Regions from separate parts of the Buttiauxella cochleicola genome, predicted to be linked through region 2. Evidence: predicted binding sites of a transcription regulator. Region 2 holds the regulator's gene; each other region holds the start of a gene.
What was found. Region 2 encodes LexA, which represses DNA repair genes until DNA is damaged. Its sites were predicted from a motif close to TNCTGTATGTACATACAGNA; they were not measured.

Region 1 (4,303 bases), on a different contig from region 2:
GCTTTAAAGGCTACAGCGCGAAAACTCTGTTGCTGTATATGCTGGTGGGCGCACTGCAACTCGGCGTGATGTACCTGTTTAGTTTCCAGGCGTATCTCTACCTCACCGTTTCAGAATTCCTGCTATTTACGGTAATGACGCCGCTTTACGTTACGCTGATTTATGACTTGATCAGCGGCAACAAGCTACGTTGGGGCTACGCATTGAGTGCCGGACTTGCGGTGATTGGCGCGGCGATTATTCGCTACGACAAAGTGAGCGATCACTTCTGGATTGGCCTGCTGCTGGTCCAGGTGGCAAACATCTGCTTCGCCATCGGTATGGTGGGTTACAAACGGCTGATGGAAACACGCCCGATGCCGCAACGTTGCGCATTTTCGTGGTTCTACCTCGGCGCGGCAGTCGTGGCTGTAACGGCCTGGTTTGCGCTGGGAAATCCGCAAAAACTCCCAACCACCAACCTGCAATGGGGCATTCTGGTGTGGCTTGGCGTGGTGGCTTCCGGGCTGGGCTACTTTATGTGGAACTATGGCGCCACGCAGGTGGATGCGGGCACGCTTGGTATCATGAACAACGTACATGTTCCGGCGGGGCTGCTGGTTAACCTTGCCATCTGGCAAGAACAGCCTCACTGGCCGAGTTTTATTATTGGTGGGTCGGTGATAATGGCTTCGCTATGGGTACATCGCCATTGGGTCGCTCCGCGTTCTTCACAAACGGCAGATGCTCGCAAGCGTGTGAACGCGTCGAGCGAATAAAGGCTTCCGTCACCGGTTGACGCTGCTCGCCATCGCGCACTGCGGCGTACAACCGGCTCCACAGTCCTTCGCCCAGGGTTTTGGTTACGACCAGACCCTGGCGCTCAACATTTTCCACTACCCAATGTGGCAACGCAGCAATCCCCATGCGGGCTGACACCATCTGAATCAGCAACAGCGTGTTATCGACACTTTTCAGCGATGGGCTGACGCCCGCGGGTTGCAGGAAATGGCGCCAGATATCGAGTCGTTGGCGCTGCACCGGGTAAATCAACAACGTTTCGCTGCTCAAATCTTCCGGCTCAATACGCGTTTTGCTTGCCAGCGGGTGATCCGTTGCCAGCACCAGGCGCACTTCATAATCAAACATTGGCGAATAATGCAGACCGCTGCGCGGCAGGATGTCGGACGTTAATACGATATCCAGTTCGCTTTGTTGCAGAGCAGGCTGCGGGTCGAACGTCACGCCAGATTTGAAATCCAGATCCACCTGCGGCCAGGTTTTGTGGAAGTTTTCCAGCGCGGGCGTCAGCCACTGAATGCAGCTATGGCATTCGATGGCGATGCGAAGCCGGGTCTGGTGCGGTTCATTGCAAGCCTGAAGCGCACGGCTTATCTGCGGCAAAACTTGTTCAGCCAGTTGCAATAGCACCTCGCCCTGCGGCGTAAACCGTAGTGGCTGACTTTTACGGACAAACAGGCGGAAACCCAGGCGCTGCTCCAGATCGCTGAATTGATGGGAGAGTGCCGATTGGGTTTGATGCAACGCGGCAGCAGCAGCGGCTAAAGAACCGCAATTTCGTAACGCCTGGAGCGTCCGCAGATGTTTGATCTCGATCATGAAAGTCCTTCACTTCGGCATGAGCAAATTGCGCTTGAGGAATATACAGTACCTGTTGATTATAGATGTGTAAACATCTGGACGGCTAAATGCGTCGAATAATGAATATTGAGGAAAGAACATGACGATAAAAAATCACACCCTCGGCTTCCCTCGTGTTGGCCTGCGTCGCGAACTGAAAAAAGCACAAGAAAGTTACTGGGCGGGCAACTCCACTCAGGAAGAATTACTGGCGGTAGGCCGCGAACTGCGTGCCCGTCACTGGGACCAGCAACAACAGGCTGGCGTCGAATTGCTACCGGTGGGCGATTTCGCCTGGTACGACCACGTTCTGACCACCAGCTTGCTGCTTGGCAACGTGCCGGCTCGTCATCAGAACGCGGACGGCAGCGTCGATATTGATACCTTGTTCCGTCTGGGCCGTGGCCGCGCACCAACGGGTGAGCCAGCCGCCGCAGCAGAAATGACCAAATGGTTTAACACCAACTACCACTATATGGTGCCGGAGTTTACCCGGGGCCAGCAGTTCAAACTGACCTGGACACAGCTGCTGGATGAGGTCGACGAAGCACTGGCGCTGGGCCACAACGTGAAACCTGTGTTGCTTGGGCCGGTCACTTACCTGTGGCTTGGCAAAGTGAAAGGCGAGCCGTTTGACCGCCTGAGCCTACTACAAGATATTCTGCCGGTTTACCAACAGGTGCTGGTGGAACTGGCAAAGCGTGGTATCGAGTGGGTGCAGATCGAAGAGCCGGCTATGGTGCTGGAGTTACCGCAAGAATGGCTCGATGCGTTCAAACCGGCTTACGACGCGCTGGCTGGTAACGTTAAACTGTTGCTGACCACTTACTTTGAAGGTGTGACGCCAAACCTGAACACCATTACGGCGCTGCCGGTTCAGGGTCTGCACGTCGACTTCGTCCATGGTAAAGACGATATCAACGCGCTGCATCAGCAACTGCCAGCCAACTGGCTGTTATCGGCCGGTGTGATTAATGGCCGTAACGTCTGGCGTGCTGATTTAACTGAGAAATACCAGCAATTGCAGGCTATCGTCGGCAAACGCGAATTGTGGGTCGCCTCTTCCTGTTCTCTGCTGCACAGCCCAATAGACCTGAGCGTTGAAACGCGTCTGGATGCTGAAGTGAAGAGCTGGTTTGCCTTCGCCCTGCAAAAATGTGCCGAGTTGTCTTTGCTGACCGACGCGCTGAACAGCGGTAACACAGAAAAACTGGTTGAGTGGAGTGCGCCAATTCAGGCTCGCCGCCATTCACAGCGCGTACATAATGTGGCAGTCGGAAAACGTCTTGCGACCATTACGGCTCAAGACAGCCAACGCCAGAACAACTACACCGTTCGCGCGCAGGCTCAGCGTCAGCGCTTTAACCTGCCAGCGTGGCCGACCACCACCATCGGTTCATTCCCGCAAACAACCGAAATCCGTGGCCTGCGCCTCGACTTCAAAAAGGGAAATCTTGACGCCAACAACTATCGCACCGGTATCGCAGAACATATCAAACAGGCCGTTGCTGAACAGGAGCGTTTAGGGCTGGATGTACTGGTACATGGCGAAGCCGAACGTAACGACATGGTGGAATACTTCGGTGAGCACCTCGACGGCTTCGTGTTCACCCAAAACGGCTGGGTGCAGAGTTACGGTTCACGCTGCGTGAAACCACCAGTTGTGATTGGTGACATCAGCCGCCCGGAAGCGATCACCGTGGAATGGGCGAAATACGCGCAATCCCTGACCGACAAACCCGTTAAAGGCATGCTGACTGGCCCGGTGACGATTCTTTGCTGGTCATTCCCACGCGAAGACGTAAGCCGTGAAACCATCGCCAAACAAATCGCCCTGGCACTGCGTGATGAAGTGGCAGATCTGGAAGCGGCAGGTATTGGGATCATCCAGATTGATGAACCCGCTCTGCGCGAAGGTTTACCGCTGCGCCGTTCCGACTGGCAGGCGTATCTGGAATGGGGTGTGGAAGCCTTCCGCCTGAACGCTGCCGTGGTGCGTGATGACACGCAGATCCACACGCACATGTGTTACTGCGAGTTCAACGACATCATGGACTCCATTGCCGCGCTGGATGCAGACGTGATCACCATCGAAACCTCGCGTTCCGATATGGACCTGTTGGAGTCATTTAAAGAGTTCGAATACCCGAATGAAATCGGACCGGGCGTGTATGACATCCACTCACCGAACGTACCGAGCGTGGAATGGATTGAAGCATTGCTGAAGAAAGCGGCGGAAAGCGTTGCGGCAGAGCGCTTGTGGGTCAACCCGGACTGCGGCCTGAAAACCCGTGGCTGGCCGGAGACTCGCCAGGCACTGGCGAATATGGTGAAGGCTGCGCAGAATTTGCGTAAGGCTTAAAAATAAACGCCTTCTCTCTTTCGGGAGAAGGCGTTTTGCTATCAGAGTTTCAGGAATAACGTGTCTGGAATTGAGTGCGATGCGGTAAAACCGAAGTCCTCATAGAACTTAGCTGCGTTATCCGTCAACGCACGCACAACGAGTGCACGGACGCCAAGGCTTTCAGAAATGGCCATCGCGCGCGCAAAAGCATCCTTCACTAAATCCCTGCCAATCTTCTTTTTTTGAAAAGTATAATCAACAGCCAGGCGGCCAAGGATAATGACAGGTATAGGGTCTGGCATGTTGCGACGAATACTACTGGTTGCATCGCTATGGCTG
Region 2 (4,303 bases):
AAGACAGAAGCATGTAGTCCATGTGGCTGCGGTGGCAGGGCACATAGACAATCTCATGGCCGTCATGAGCCAGTTGGCGAACGCGTTCAGCATTGTGAACGTTAATGCCCTGGTACAAACGGTTCCACGTCAGACCTAATACGCGGTCGGTCAAACGAACGGCTTCATAAGAGAAGTTCGCCGCAATCTCTTCCATCAAGGCAACAGCATTTTGCTGCGCTTTTTCATGGGAGATTTTCTTGCTGCGCGCTTCATCTTCTACTGCACGGGCAATAGCTTTTGAAGCCAAAAGCTTATTGAACAGATCCTGACGTACCGGCAGACGCGGGCCAACAGTCGCTAAGCGCTGGCGAGCAAAGTGCATACGCGCCACGCGTGCCAGTTTTTGGGCGATTTTTTTGTCTGTACCGTGATCGGTTGCCATCTGGCGCAGCGAAACAGGTGCAGAGAACCGCACAAAGCTGTCGCGCCCAAGCCAGGAGACTGCGAAGAATTTCTGAATGCCGTTAAGCATCTTCAGTGGCGGGTTAACTTCGCCTTTTTCGCGACCCGGAGAGCGGCCAAACATCACCGATACCGGCACCATCTGCACATCCAGATTTGGATTGCTGCGGTGCAAGTCGAGATAATCATGGAACAGCTTGATCGACTCTTCTTTTGGCGTGTAATAAGTGAACACACGCGGGCCGCCATGGATAAAGACATAGCGCGGCAATACCGCACCGTCGATCTCTAACGGCTCGAGAGGGTCGGGCAAGTTGTGCGCGAGGCATTGCGCGCGCAGGGTTAATAAGTCCGCCTTTGAGTTATAAGGCAGAACGTACATTATTGGGCGTGTGGGATCTAAGCCCAGTTCGGCCTGTGGATCTGCCGGAATGGACTTGCTCTTTACCAGAACGCCTAATGGTAAATTAAGTAATTTGTAGTAGATTCTTGGCCAGCCTGACATAAACGATGTAAAGCCTCAGGTTAATGATGCAAATTCGCCGCAAGAATATCAGAATCTCACCCAGATTTCTGTGGCGTTATAATTTTGACAAGCATTGATGCAAATAATTTGAAAAGGTTTCCTAAAATGGCGAGCAGTACCACTGGACTTACCCGTATCATCAAAGCCGCAGGCTACTCATGGAAAGGGCTCAAAGCAGCCTGGATCAACGAAGCAGCTTTCCGCCAGGAAGGCGTTTCTGCTGTTATCGCCATTGCCATCGCATGTTGGTTAGATGTCGATCCCATTACCCGCATTCTACTTATCGGCTCAGTCGTGCTGGTCATGATTGTCGAGATCCTCAATAGCGCTATTGAGGCACTTGTCGACCGTGTTGGCACTGATTATCACGAGCTTTCAGGACGCGCCAAAGATATGGGCTCGGCCGCTGTATTAATTTCAATTATCCTCGCAGTAATTACCTGGGTCACGCTGCTTTGGTCGCATTTGCGGTGATCTTTCCAGAATAGTTAAGTGCCTGGTTTTTTGCTTAATTTGTGGTTCCAAATTGACCTTTGACTGTATATACTCACAGCATAACTGTATAAACACCCAGGGGGCGGAATGAAAGCGTTAACTACCAGGCAGCAAGAGGTGTTTGATCTTATTCGGGATCATATCAGCCAGACCGGCATGCCACCGACTCGTGCCGAGATTGCTCAACGTCTGGGGTTCCGTTCTCCGAACGCCGCTGAAGAGCATTTAAAAGCACTTGCCCGTAAAGGTGTGCTTGAAATTGTTTCTGGTGCATCCCGTGGTATCCGCCTGTTGGTGGAAGAAGTGACTGGTATTCCACTGGTTGGGCGTGTTGCTGCAGGTGAGCCACTCCTGGCACAGCAACATATCGAAGGCCATTACCAGGTTGATCCTTCACTGTTCAAACCAAATGCCGACTTCTTGCTGCGCGTCAGCGGTATGTCAATGAAAGACATCGGCATTATGGATGGCGACCTGCTTGCGGTTCATAAAACTCAGGATGTGCGTAATGGCCAGGTTGTTGTCGCGCGTATCGATGATGAAGTTACCGTTAAGCGCTTAAAACAACAGGGCAATACAGTTCATCTGCTGCCAGAAAACAGTGAGTTTGAACCGATCGTGGTAGACCTGCGCGAGCATAACTTCTCAATTGAAGGGCTGGCTGTTGGGGTTATTCGCAACGGCGACTGGCTGTAAAATCTCTTTAGGTGATGCGCATTTAGAATGCGCATCACTGCCTTAATTCTCTTTGATCTCCTTCAGGAGAGGTCATGCAATTATTCTCCACAGCGGATCGTGCGCTCTGGCGCCTCGCTTTACCCATGATTTTCTCCAACATTACTGTTCCGCTGCTTGGCCTTGTCGATACGGCTGTGATTGGTCATCTGGATAGTCCTGTTTACTTGGGCGGTGTTGCCATTGGTGCGACAGCAACCAGCTTCCTGTTTATGTTGCTGCTGTTTTTACGAATGAGTACCACAGGCTTAACTGCTCAGGCTTTTGGCGCCAATAATCCCTCAGCGTTAGCTCGTGCACTGGTGCAACCACTATTGCTGGCACTTGGGGCAGGGGTGGCAATTGTCTTACTGCGCGATCCCCTCATTTCACTCGCTTTACAAATTGTTGGTGGCAATCAGGATGTGCTCGTACAAGCACAACGCTTTCTTGAAATCCGCTGGCTAAGTGCGCCAGCCTCGCTTGCCAACCTGGTTCTACTAGGATGGTTGTTAGGGGTTCAATACGCACGAGCTCCGGTTATCTTGCTGGTAGTCGGCAATGTTCTGAATATCGTACTGGATGTGTGGCTGGTTATGGGGTTGCACCTTGATGTTCAAGGGGCGGCACTTGCGACTGTCACTGCTGAATACGCGACATTTTTCATCGGATTGCTGATGGTGAAGAAGGTTATGGGCATGCGTGGTATCAGCTTTGAGATGATTAAGCAGTCCTGGCGTGGCAATGTTCGGCGCTTACTGGCGCTCAATCGGGACATCATGTTGCGCTCGTTATTACTGCAAGTGTGCTTTGCATCAGTGACCATCTTTGGTGCGCGCTTAGGTAGCGAAATTGTCGCCGTCAATGCGGTATTAATGACGCTTCTGACGTTTACCGCTTATGCGCTTGATGGTTTTGCCTATGCCGTTGAAGCCCATTCCGGGCAAGCTTATGGCGCAAAGAATCGCGGCCAACTACTCGAGGTTTGGGGTGCTGCCTGTCGCCAGGCGGGTTTAGTCGCGCTCATGTTTGCCGTGGTGTATGCCCTATTTGGCGAGCAAATTGTTTCTCTTCTGACGTCCATTCCCCAATTACAGCTACAGGCCGATCGCTATCTCCACTGGCAGATTGTATTACCCGTAGTCGGTGTCTGGTGCTACTTGCTGGATGGGATGTTTATTGGCGCGACAAGGGGAGCTGAGATGCGTAATAGCATGGCGGTTGCCGCTGTTGGTTTCGGGCTAACGCTCTTCACGGTTCCGTATTTAGGCAACCACGGGTTATGGCTTTCTGTGGCGGTATTCCTTGCTCTGCGGGGGCTGGCGTTAGGTTGGATTTGGCGTCGTCACTGGCAGCAAAATAGCTGGTTTAACAACGTACAAAGTTAAGCCGTATGGTTAAAGATTCTTAGTTTTCTCCGTACCACCATATCCTTGACTACAATTATTATCACGTCCAGCAGATAGAGTGGTGTTGGCCAAATGGCAGCACATTGGACGTTGGTAATTTTTTAGCAGTTCTTCCCCGAACGATGAGGATATTATTATGAATAAAGACGAAATCGGCGGTAACTGGAAACAGTTTAAAGGCACAGTAAAAGAGAAATGGGGCAAACTGACTGACGATGATATGACTGTCATCGAAGGCAAACGCGATCAGCTTGTCGGTAAAATTCAAGAGCGTTATGGGTACGAAAAGGATAAGGCAGAGGAAGAAGTCGTTGATTGGGAAACTCGCAACAAATACCGTTGGTAATTAGTTTCCCTTAGATGTGTTAGTTCTCAAGGCTACCCTGCCCAGGTACATGGATGTACCGTTCCATTCAACTCAAATCCAACCAATCTAACGTGACTTCTTTTTACTCTGAATGGAGTGGTCATGCCCGCAAGCATCCGGGTGGCTACAAGCTTCAACTTCTGCACACGCGCTGCATAAACCATGCGCCTCAATAACGTTATGATGCAGAGCAAACCCTAACTGGGCCGCCAGTTGGTGCATGATATCTTCCACACCTTCCGCACTACGCTCCTTCACCGCACCACATCGATCACAAATAAACATCGCAGATGAGTGAGTTGGCTGATCGATAAGATTGCACAACACATAGCTGTTGGTGGACTCTAC
Region 3 (4,303 bases), on a different contig from region 2:
ATCTCTCCGTGCCGACCAGCAACCTCTTAGAAAGCAGCCTATTATGGCTGCTTTTTTATGTCTGTATTTTGAGCTAAGGGAAACTTTCCAGCCACTTTCTCGCCCTTTATTACACCCTCAATACATCTGAAGCTCGAGTCGTATAACGCGGTGACAACATCGCTCTTTTCATCTGCCATGGCTGCTCAATCCCCTGCCCTGCAAAATAGATAGTCCCTTTACCTTTCTTCTGATTAATGCCGTCTATCACCTGCATCAGCATTTCGCTGTTGGCCCGTGGTGGGTTTTCATCAAACAGAGTAAGTTGCGCGATGCCCTGGCTAAAAAAATCGCCCAGCATAACCCCGCCTTTTTGATAATGCTGGCCACTTCTCCAGATAGCTTCCAGGCAGCGCGTGGCGGCAGCGATAATATCTCGACTATCCTGCGTAGGTGTCAGCAATTTCACCATCGCCTGGTTGCCATAGTAGGGTTCATTCGCAGAGAAAGGTGATGTTTTGACGAAGGCAGAAATATGTCGGCAATACTGGTGCTCAGCTCTGAGTTTTTCTGCGGCGCGTGCCGCATAACTACAAATAGCCTGACGCATATGTTCGTACTCGGTAAGCCGCTCGCCAAAGGAGCGAGAGCAAATAATTTCCTGTTTTGTCGGCGCAAACTCTTCAAACCCCAGGCAAGATTCACCGCGCAGTTCACGTACCGTACGCTCCAGCACAACAGTAAAGTGTTTACGAATAAAACGAATATCCGCATCCGCCAGCTGTAGTGTGGTTTTAATACCCATGGCATCAAGCTTTTTACTGATTCGGCGACCAATTCCCCAGACTTCACTAACAGGAAACGCCGCCATTAATTGGCGTTGCCGCTCGCGACCAGACAGATCAACAACACCACCCGATTCTAGCGGCCACTTTTTCGCTGCGTGGTTCGCAAGCTTCGCCAAAGTTTTTGTCTGGGCTATTCCCACGCCCACTGTTAAATGCGTGCGTTGCAAAAGAACGTCACGAATCTCCCGGCCAAATTCTTTCAGATTGCGACAATTTCGCACCCCAGAAAGATCGCAAAAAGCTTCATCAATGGAGTAAACCTCAACACGCGGGCATATTTCCTCCAGCGTCGTCATCACCCGATAAGACATATCGGCGTAGAGTTCGTAATTACTGCTGAAGGCAACGACACCTTTTTGCCGGAAAAGATCCTTCTGCTTGAAATACGGCCCTCCCATTTGCACACCACAGTTTTTAGCCTCGGCATTACGCGCAATAATGCAGCCATCATTGTTACTTAGCACAACCACTGGCTTGCCTTTCAGGTCGGGCCGAAAGATAGCTTCACAGCTCGCGTAAAAACTATTCACGTCCACCAGAGCAAACATCATTCACTCGCCGATTTCACAATGAAAGTGACGACACCAAATATCTCAAGCCCTTCATCGGTTCCGATAAAGGTAGGTTTGTAGGCACGATTGAGTGGCATTAACTGAATCACCGGCCGAAGCTGTAACTGCCTGACAATAAATTCGCCATTGATTGCTGCAATCACAATATTGTTATGCACCGCCGTCTTAGCGCTATCGACCACCAGTAAATCATCCTTACCGATTCCACCGTTGATCATCGAATCATCCGAAGCACGCACGAAATACGTGGCTGTAGGGTGTTTAACCAGCAAGTCATGAAGATTAATGCTCTGCTCGGCATAATCCTGCGCCGGTGATGGAAAGGCGCCCATGGTTATGCTCCATCACTTGCTGATAAACCAAAAACAAAAAGAGTCAGCGCTGCCATATAATCCCCCAACAAGAATAACTGTATATATATACAGTATCGTTAAATGAGCGCACCAGGCAAGTCGCTTGCAAAAAGATTTTTATAACAATTTGAAGAGGTGGGAAATTTAGTTAATCGAAATCGATCGAGATGAATCTCACCCCAAATTTGCCCTACCGCTTCAGTCCTCACCGTTCTATGCTTAGTTGATGGAGAAAATGACTGAACTGAAACGCACCAAGCGCCTTGCGCTTTCCTTGCTGCTGATTGCGGCTGTGACTTTTGTGATAACCCTCTTTTTGCCACCGGGATTCTGGGTTAGCGGCTTAAAAGCGATTGCTGAAGCTGCTATGGTCGGTGCACTCGCTGACTGGTTTGCCGTTACCGCGTTGTTTCATCGCGTGCCGATTCCTTTTATTTCCCGCCATACGGCAATTATTCCTCGTAACAAAGACCGCATTGGTGAAAACCTGGGCATCTTTGTGCAGGAAAAGTTTCTTGATACTCAATCACTCATAGCGCTGATTCGCCGCCATGAACCGGCGCATATGATTGGCCAGTGGTTCAGCAAGCCCGACAATGCGCAGCGCGTTGGGCAGCATTTGCTGCAAGTGATGAGCGCGTTTTTGGACTTAACAGACGATGCGCGTATTCAGCGTTTAATCCGCCAGGCGGTACATAAGGCAATTGATAAAGTCGATTTAACGCATTCAAGTGCTCTGCTGCTGGAAAGTCTGACCAAAAATAACCGCCATCAGGAATTGCTCGACGCCGTGATTGCTCAAATGCTCACGCTGATTAAGCGTGACAGTACGCGGGTGTTTATTGCCCACCAGATTGTGCGCTGGCTGGAAACGGAGCACCCACGTAAAGCCAGCATTCTGCCGACAGAATGGCTGGGGGAACATAGCGCCCAGTTGGTTTCCAATGCGGTGAACTCGTTTCTCGATGATGTCAGCCACGATCAGGGCCATCAGATTCGCCAGGCATTCGACCGCGCTACATTAAAGCTTATCGAGAATCTTAAGCACTCGCCGCAGATGGCGGAAAAAGCAGACAGCATCAAGAGTTATTTGAAAGAGGATGAGGCGTTTAACCGCTATCTGGGCGAACTTTGGGGCGATTTGCGGCAATGGCTGAAGGTTGATGTTAATGCTGAGGACTCGCGTGTGAAACAGCGAATTGCTGAGGCTGGACAATGGCTTGGGGAAACGCTAGTTGCTGACAGCGCGTTACGCGCTTCATTAAACGAGCATCTGGAGCAGGCAGTACAAAAGATTGCCCCTGAGTTTGCTACGTTCCTGACTCGCCATATTAGCGATACGGTGAAAAGCTGGGATGCCCAGGATATGTCGCGGCAAATCGAGCTGAATATCGGCAAGGATTTACAGTTTATCCGCATTAACGGCACGCTAGTTGGGGGATCAATCGGGCTGGTGTTGTACCTGCTATCGCAGATACCGGCGGTACTACCGCTGCTAAACTTCTAAAGAAAACGCCCGCATCAGCGGGCGTTAGAGAATCAATGGTTTTGTTTCGGTTGGTCGTTGTGACCGACTTTTGAGAAGACGTTAAAGACTTCACCCAATCCATAGATAAGTCCGAGGATCACCGCCATAACGATTGGCACCATGACCACGGCAAACACCAAGCTTTTCAATAACTCTAACATGGATGCCTCCAACAAAAGTGAGAACGGCTATTCTAACGACCTGACAGAAAAACGCACTCTCCTTTTGTGCGATTTGCCCAACCCCGCGCAATAGGGGAAAATGGCGTTTTCCTTATTACGGAGCGGTTATGCAAGCTGAAATTTTACTGACGCTGAAACTCCAGCATCGGCTGTTCGCCGATCCACGTCGTATCGCGCTACTTAAACAAATACAACATACCGGCTCAATTAGCCAGGGTGCGAAGCTTGCAGGCATCAGCTACAAAAGTGCCTGGGATGCCATCAATGAGATGAATCAGTTAAGCGATGAGACATTAGTTGAACGAGCAACAGGCGGTAAAGGCGGTGGCGGCGCGATACTTACACGTTATGGTGAACGTCTTATCCAACTGTATGAACTGCTCGCGCAAATCCAACAAAAAGCCTTTGATGTGCTGCGTGATGACGCGCTACCACTCGATAGTCTACTCGCTGCAATTTCACGATTCTCATTGCAAACCAGCGCCCGTAATCAGCTTTTTGGCACTGTTCTGCATCGCAACAGCGAGCAAGTACAACAGCACGTCGATATCTTACTGGCTGATGGCACCACACGTTTGCAAGCAGCAATTACGCGTCAAAGCGCAGAACGCCTGGGTTTGAGCGAAGGCAAAGAAGTCCTTGTTTTGATTAAAGCGCCGTGGGTGGAAATCACCACCGATACAAAACGTGCCAGCGGCGCAGACAACCAGCTCGCTGGCATTGTCAGCAATATTCAGCAAGGTGCGGAACAAAGCGAAGTTCTGGTGCAATTGCCTGATGGACAAACGTTATGTGCGACCGTTCCGAATAACGTGGTGGAAATTCAGAAACTGGTAGAAGG
Region 4 (4,303 bases), on a different contig from region 2:
GGGCAATTTCCATGCTGTCGCCCGGTTTCCAGAACGGGTCTGGAATCGGACGGCCCATGCGTTCAGCTTCCAGAACGCGTTCGTTGTAACCCGCCAGATTTCGCACGCCTAACGCAGACATCAGCTTGTAACGACGTTCCATTTCGTTAACGCTCCAGCGCAATGCATTGGCAGCATCTTTCATATCTGTAACGACTTCAGTTAACAGATGTGGAATGCCTTCATACACCGACAGCTCAAGCATTTTCGGGTCGATCATGATAAAGCGCACTTCGTCAGGTGTGGCTTTATACAACATGCTGAGGATCATGGCATTAACGCCAACGGACTTACCTGAACCGGTCGTACCGGCTACCAGCAAGTGCGGCATTTTCGCCAGATCGGCAATGACAGGCTCGCCACCAATATCTTTGCCCAACACCACGGTTAACGGTGACGTGCTTTCGCGGAATTTGGCACAATCGAGCACTTCGCGCAGGTATACGGTCTGGCGTTTTTTGTTCGGTAATTCCAGGCCCACGTACGGTTTACCCGGAATAACCTCTACAACACGCACCGCGACAGTCGACAACGAACGCGCAAGGTCACGAGACAGGTTAGAAATCCGCGCAGCTTTAACACCCGGCGCTAAATCAAGTTCAAAGCGCGTGATTACCGGACCTGGAGAGTAATCCACCACATCGGCTTTAATACGATAATCCGCAAGACGAGCTTCAACCAGACGCGCCATTTGCTCAAGAGCAAAGGTATCTACTGGCTCAACTTCCGCAGGTGGCGAAGTCAGCAAGTCCAGAGATGGCAACGGCGTGGTTGGGCGCTGCAATGGGCGATCGTCACCATTACGCATCAGGAAAGGATGGATCAAACTTTCATGAATCTGCGCCTGTGGCGCCGCTACGGGTGCAGAAGGTGCTGGCGGCTGTTGCACATTGTGTTGCGGCGGCGGTGCAGGCTGCCAGCTTTGCGGCTGCTGAACAGGCACAGCCTCTTCAATGTGACTCGGCGTAAATATCGGTTCGCCTGGCCCCTCGTTTACTAGCGTTTTCATTGGTGAGAAATCAAAATCATCCAGTGAGAACGGTACATTGTTTGGCTGTTGTTGACTCGCTGGCTGCTGATTCGGTTGCTGCTGAGGTGCTGAATAACGCTGTTGCTGCTGGGCAGCAAACTGACGCGCCAATTCTGCCTGCTCGGCCTCATCCGCATCCTGCTGCAAAGAGTTGTCTTCATACTCTTCGCCATAACGCTGCTGCTGTTGGGCTGCGAACTGACGCCCAAGCTCATGCTGTTCTATTTCTGCGTCATCGTCAGCATAGTCGTCTTCAATATCCATACCATTCTGGCGACGCGCTTCTTCTTCAGCCATACGCTGAGACGGTAACTTAATTCCATAAGAGGCGAGTTCACGGCGAGTCGGTACACGCACACGATTTGGGCGTGGCAACTGCGGGCCAATCCCCTCTTTTGTCTGCGGACGTGGCGCATCACTGGCAATGCTGAATACCGGGCTAAAGGCAGCCACAGCACTGGCAGCTTTTGCCGCATCTTTGACACCCTGAGGAACAGGGGGAGCCGCTACGACAGTAACCTCAGGCACAACGCCAGAGAAGCCCTGAGGAATAGCTGGCGCTTCAAAGCGTGAAGAATCCGGTACAGATGTTGATGCAAATGCCGGGGAGCTGTCATACCCATAAGGATCGGGTTTCGGCTCACTAACCGGTTGATACCAGGCCGCCAGTTGTTCACGCTCACGAGCACGTTTGGCTTCTACTTCTTCAAAATGATAGATAGGCGGACGAACGGCTGGCTTTACCTCTTCTACAGGCTCAGGCTCAACAATTGGTTGTGCTGGGGTGGGGTCGTAATAAATTGGCTGAACTGGAGCTTGTGCAACAACAGCTTGTTCAACAACAGGCTGAACTATTTCTGGCTCTGCCCAATGGCTGGTCACCTGTTGAGGGCTGTATTGTTCAGCGGCACGAGGCGCGTGATAACTTTCAGGTGTCGGCGCAAGCACTGGCTCAGGCGTCACAGTAGTCGGTGCTGGTTCCCAGGCAATTGCAGGAGTCTCTACTACTTCCGGCGCAGGTGTAGCGACAGGAGGCACGGTTGCTGTTGGCATCACCGGGGCGGCGTATGCTGGGTTCGCCATAGCGGCAGCAGCAGCGACCGGCGCAACGATAGATTGCCCATGTAATAACGGATCGTACTCATCGTTTTCCGACAGTGTTGCTTTATTACCAGAGAAAAGTACGTCATCCTCAGACTGCGTAGCTTTATTTGGCGAGAACAAAACATCATCTTCGGCATCATCCATACGCTTGCCAGAAAACAGCGCTGAATCTGTTTTGCGTGCATTTGGATTGGCGAATTTTTCTGAAATGCGCTGCTTGCGAGCCAATGCGCCACGCAAAATACGCGCACGACGAGACTCACGCTTTTCTACTGCTGGTGCGTGTTCTTCATCATGTTCTTCTTCGTCGTAATCATCATCCTGCCAGGTGTTATCCCGGCGAGTGCGGTTGCTGGCAAACGTCAGCACGCTTAAAGTCGCGCTACCAATTTTCTCAGCGATCCCGACCCAAGACCAACCAGTAAACAACGTTAACCCTGCCGCCCACACGCACAAAAGCGCAATAGTGCCGCCACTGCTGTTGAGCAATGGCATCATGGCAGTGCTCAGCAAGCTACCAATTACCCCGCCAGAGGCAAAATACCAAATATCATCGGCGTTAATCGCAGCAAGGCCACAGGCGGTAAGAACCATAGCCAACACGCCTATCAGGCGTAAGGAAACGGCAAAATAATCAATAAACTCTTCGTTATCCCGATTGCGGAAAGTAAACCAACACGCACCGATAATGATAACCGGGATGGTGTAGGCCATTACGCCAAAAATAAACAACAGTGTATCGGCCAACCACGCGCCAGGCATCCCACCTAAATTATGGATAGGTTCATGCCATGCGGTTTGTGACCAACTGGGATCGGAAGGATTAAAACTAAGCAGCGCTACCATCAAATAGACGGCAAAAATGGCAACAAGGAGCAGTAAGGCTTCTAATGCCCGACGCCCGCTGCTGAGTTTCCTCAATGTAACTTCTTTTTCTTCGGTGTATTCCTGGCTCAAGTAAGACTCTCCAGGTCCTTAATAACTATGGAGAGCAACAGTGCCGGGCATTCCCGGCACTGTTGCTGTATGAATTACCAGGAGTGTAACCAAAATACGCAGATTTTGCACCTGGCCCGTGTTAACGGGTCTTAATAACCAGACGATTGCTCTGTTTGACCTCTTCCATGACCACATAGGTACGGGTATCGTTCACACCCGGCAGTCGCAACAAGGTTTCGCCTAGTAATTTGCGGTACGCTGACATATCAGGCACGCGGGTTTTCAACAGGTAGTCGAAATCGCCGGATACCAAATGACATTCTTGAATTTCTTCAAGTTTTTGAACTGCGGCGTTAAATTGCTCAAACACATCCGGTGCGCCACGATTCAGAGTAATCTCAACAAAAACCAGAAGTGATGCATCCAGATAATGCGGGTTCAGCAGAGCTGTGTAGCCCTGAATGAAACCCTGTCGTTCCAGGCGACGCACGCGCTCAAGGCACGGAGTCGGTGAAAGCCCTACTCGCTTCGAAAGCTCGACGTTGGAAATACGTCCATCCTTCTGCAGCTCGTTTAGAATGTTACGATCGATGCGGTCGAGATCTTTGCCAGGGCGCTTCTTACTATCTACCATTATTATTGTCTCTCTGTGTTCCTTCCTTCACCTGCCATAACCCGGGCAACGTCAATGTTCCGAGTGTACGTGAGAAGACCGGTGCCCAATGGCCGCCATCGACATCACTCATGGCGTCTGTCCACGCCATGAGTAGATTTCAATAACCCGGTAAAATTGCATCAGGTATGCGTGATTATTTTACAGCTCTCATACCAAATGTTTTTCTTCCTCGAATGTTTTCGCAAATGCTTAGCGGATTGTCAAAGCAAAACATCGAAATTTAGTGGAACGTGCCATATATCCGGGGCACTTGACGATTATTCATCACTTTACCTACGTGACTAATTACCCTGATCAGGTGGATTTTTATGCGCTTTCAGTGAATTGTTCTACGGCTGATTGAGCACAGCTATTGCACATATAGTTAACAAAATCGCTGCACCCTTTTTTTAACCCGCCAAATTCCCTACAATCCCTCGATTGTCTGCCAACGAACAATGAGGATCTCATGGGCACCGCTAAACACAGTAAATTGCTAATTCTTGGCTCCGGCCCTGCGGGCTACACCGCAGCAG

Region 1: a site for LexA is predicted at 1,631-1,650, ahead of metR (HTH-type transcriptional regulator MetR). Genes of this name have one in related genera too.
Region 3: a site for LexA is predicted at 1,807-1,826, ahead of umuD (translesion error-prone DNA polymerase V autoproteolytic subunit). Genes of this name have one in related genera too.
Region 4: a site for LexA is predicted at 3,194-3,213, ahead of LVQ79_RS11360 (DNA translocase FtsK 4TM domain-containing protein). Genes of this name have one in related genera too.

The regions. Positions count from the first base shown of each region.
Region 1 covers NZ_JAJSOU010000025.1:8,066-12,368, forward strand. Annotated here, with positions in the region: gene LVQ79_RS21510 (carboxylate/amino acid/amine transporter) at 1-758, shown strand, start outside; gene metR (HTH-type transcriptional regulator MetR) at 646-1,599, opposite strand; gene metE (5-methyltetrahydropteroyltriglutamate--homocysteine S-methyltransferase) at 1,721-3,982, shown strand; gene LVQ79_RS21525 (GNAT family N-acetyltransferase) at 4,024-4,303, opposite strand, start outside.
Region 2 covers NZ_JAJSOU010000009.1:38,809-43,111, forward strand. Annotated here, with positions in the region: gene plsB (glycerol-3-phosphate 1-O-acyltransferase PlsB) at 1-949, opposite strand, end outside; gene LVQ79_RS13460 (diacylglycerol kinase) at 1,076-1,444, shown strand; gene lexA (transcriptional repressor LexA) at 1,553-2,161, shown strand; gene dinF (MATE family efflux transporter DinF) at 2,236-3,567, shown strand; gene LVQ79_RS13475 (CsbD family protein) at 3,725-3,934, shown strand; gene zur (zinc uptake transcriptional repressor Zur) at 4,022-4,303, opposite strand, start outside.
Region 3 covers NZ_JAJSOU010000026.1:21,657-25,959, forward strand. Annotated here, with positions in the region: tRNA gene LVQ79_RS21775 (tRNA-Pro) at 1-18, shown strand, start outside; gene LVQ79_RS21780 (Y-family DNA polymerase) at 110-1,375, opposite strand; gene umuD (translesion error-prone DNA polymerase V autoproteolytic subunit) at 1,375-1,731, opposite strand; gene LVQ79_RS21790 (DUF445 domain-containing protein) at 1,979-3,259, shown strand; gene LVQ79_RS21795 (AcrZ family multidrug efflux pump-associated protein) at 3,292-3,441, opposite strand; gene modE (molybdenum-dependent transcriptional regulator) at 3,570-4,303, shown strand, end outside.
Region 4 covers NZ_JAJSOU010000007.1:87,119-91,421, forward strand. Annotated here, with positions in the region: gene LVQ79_RS11360 (DNA translocase FtsK 4TM domain-containing protein) at 1-3,130, opposite strand, end outside; gene lrp (leucine-responsive transcriptional regulator Lrp) at 3,252-3,746, opposite strand; gene trxB (thioredoxin-disulfide reductase) at 4,237-4,303, shown strand, end outside.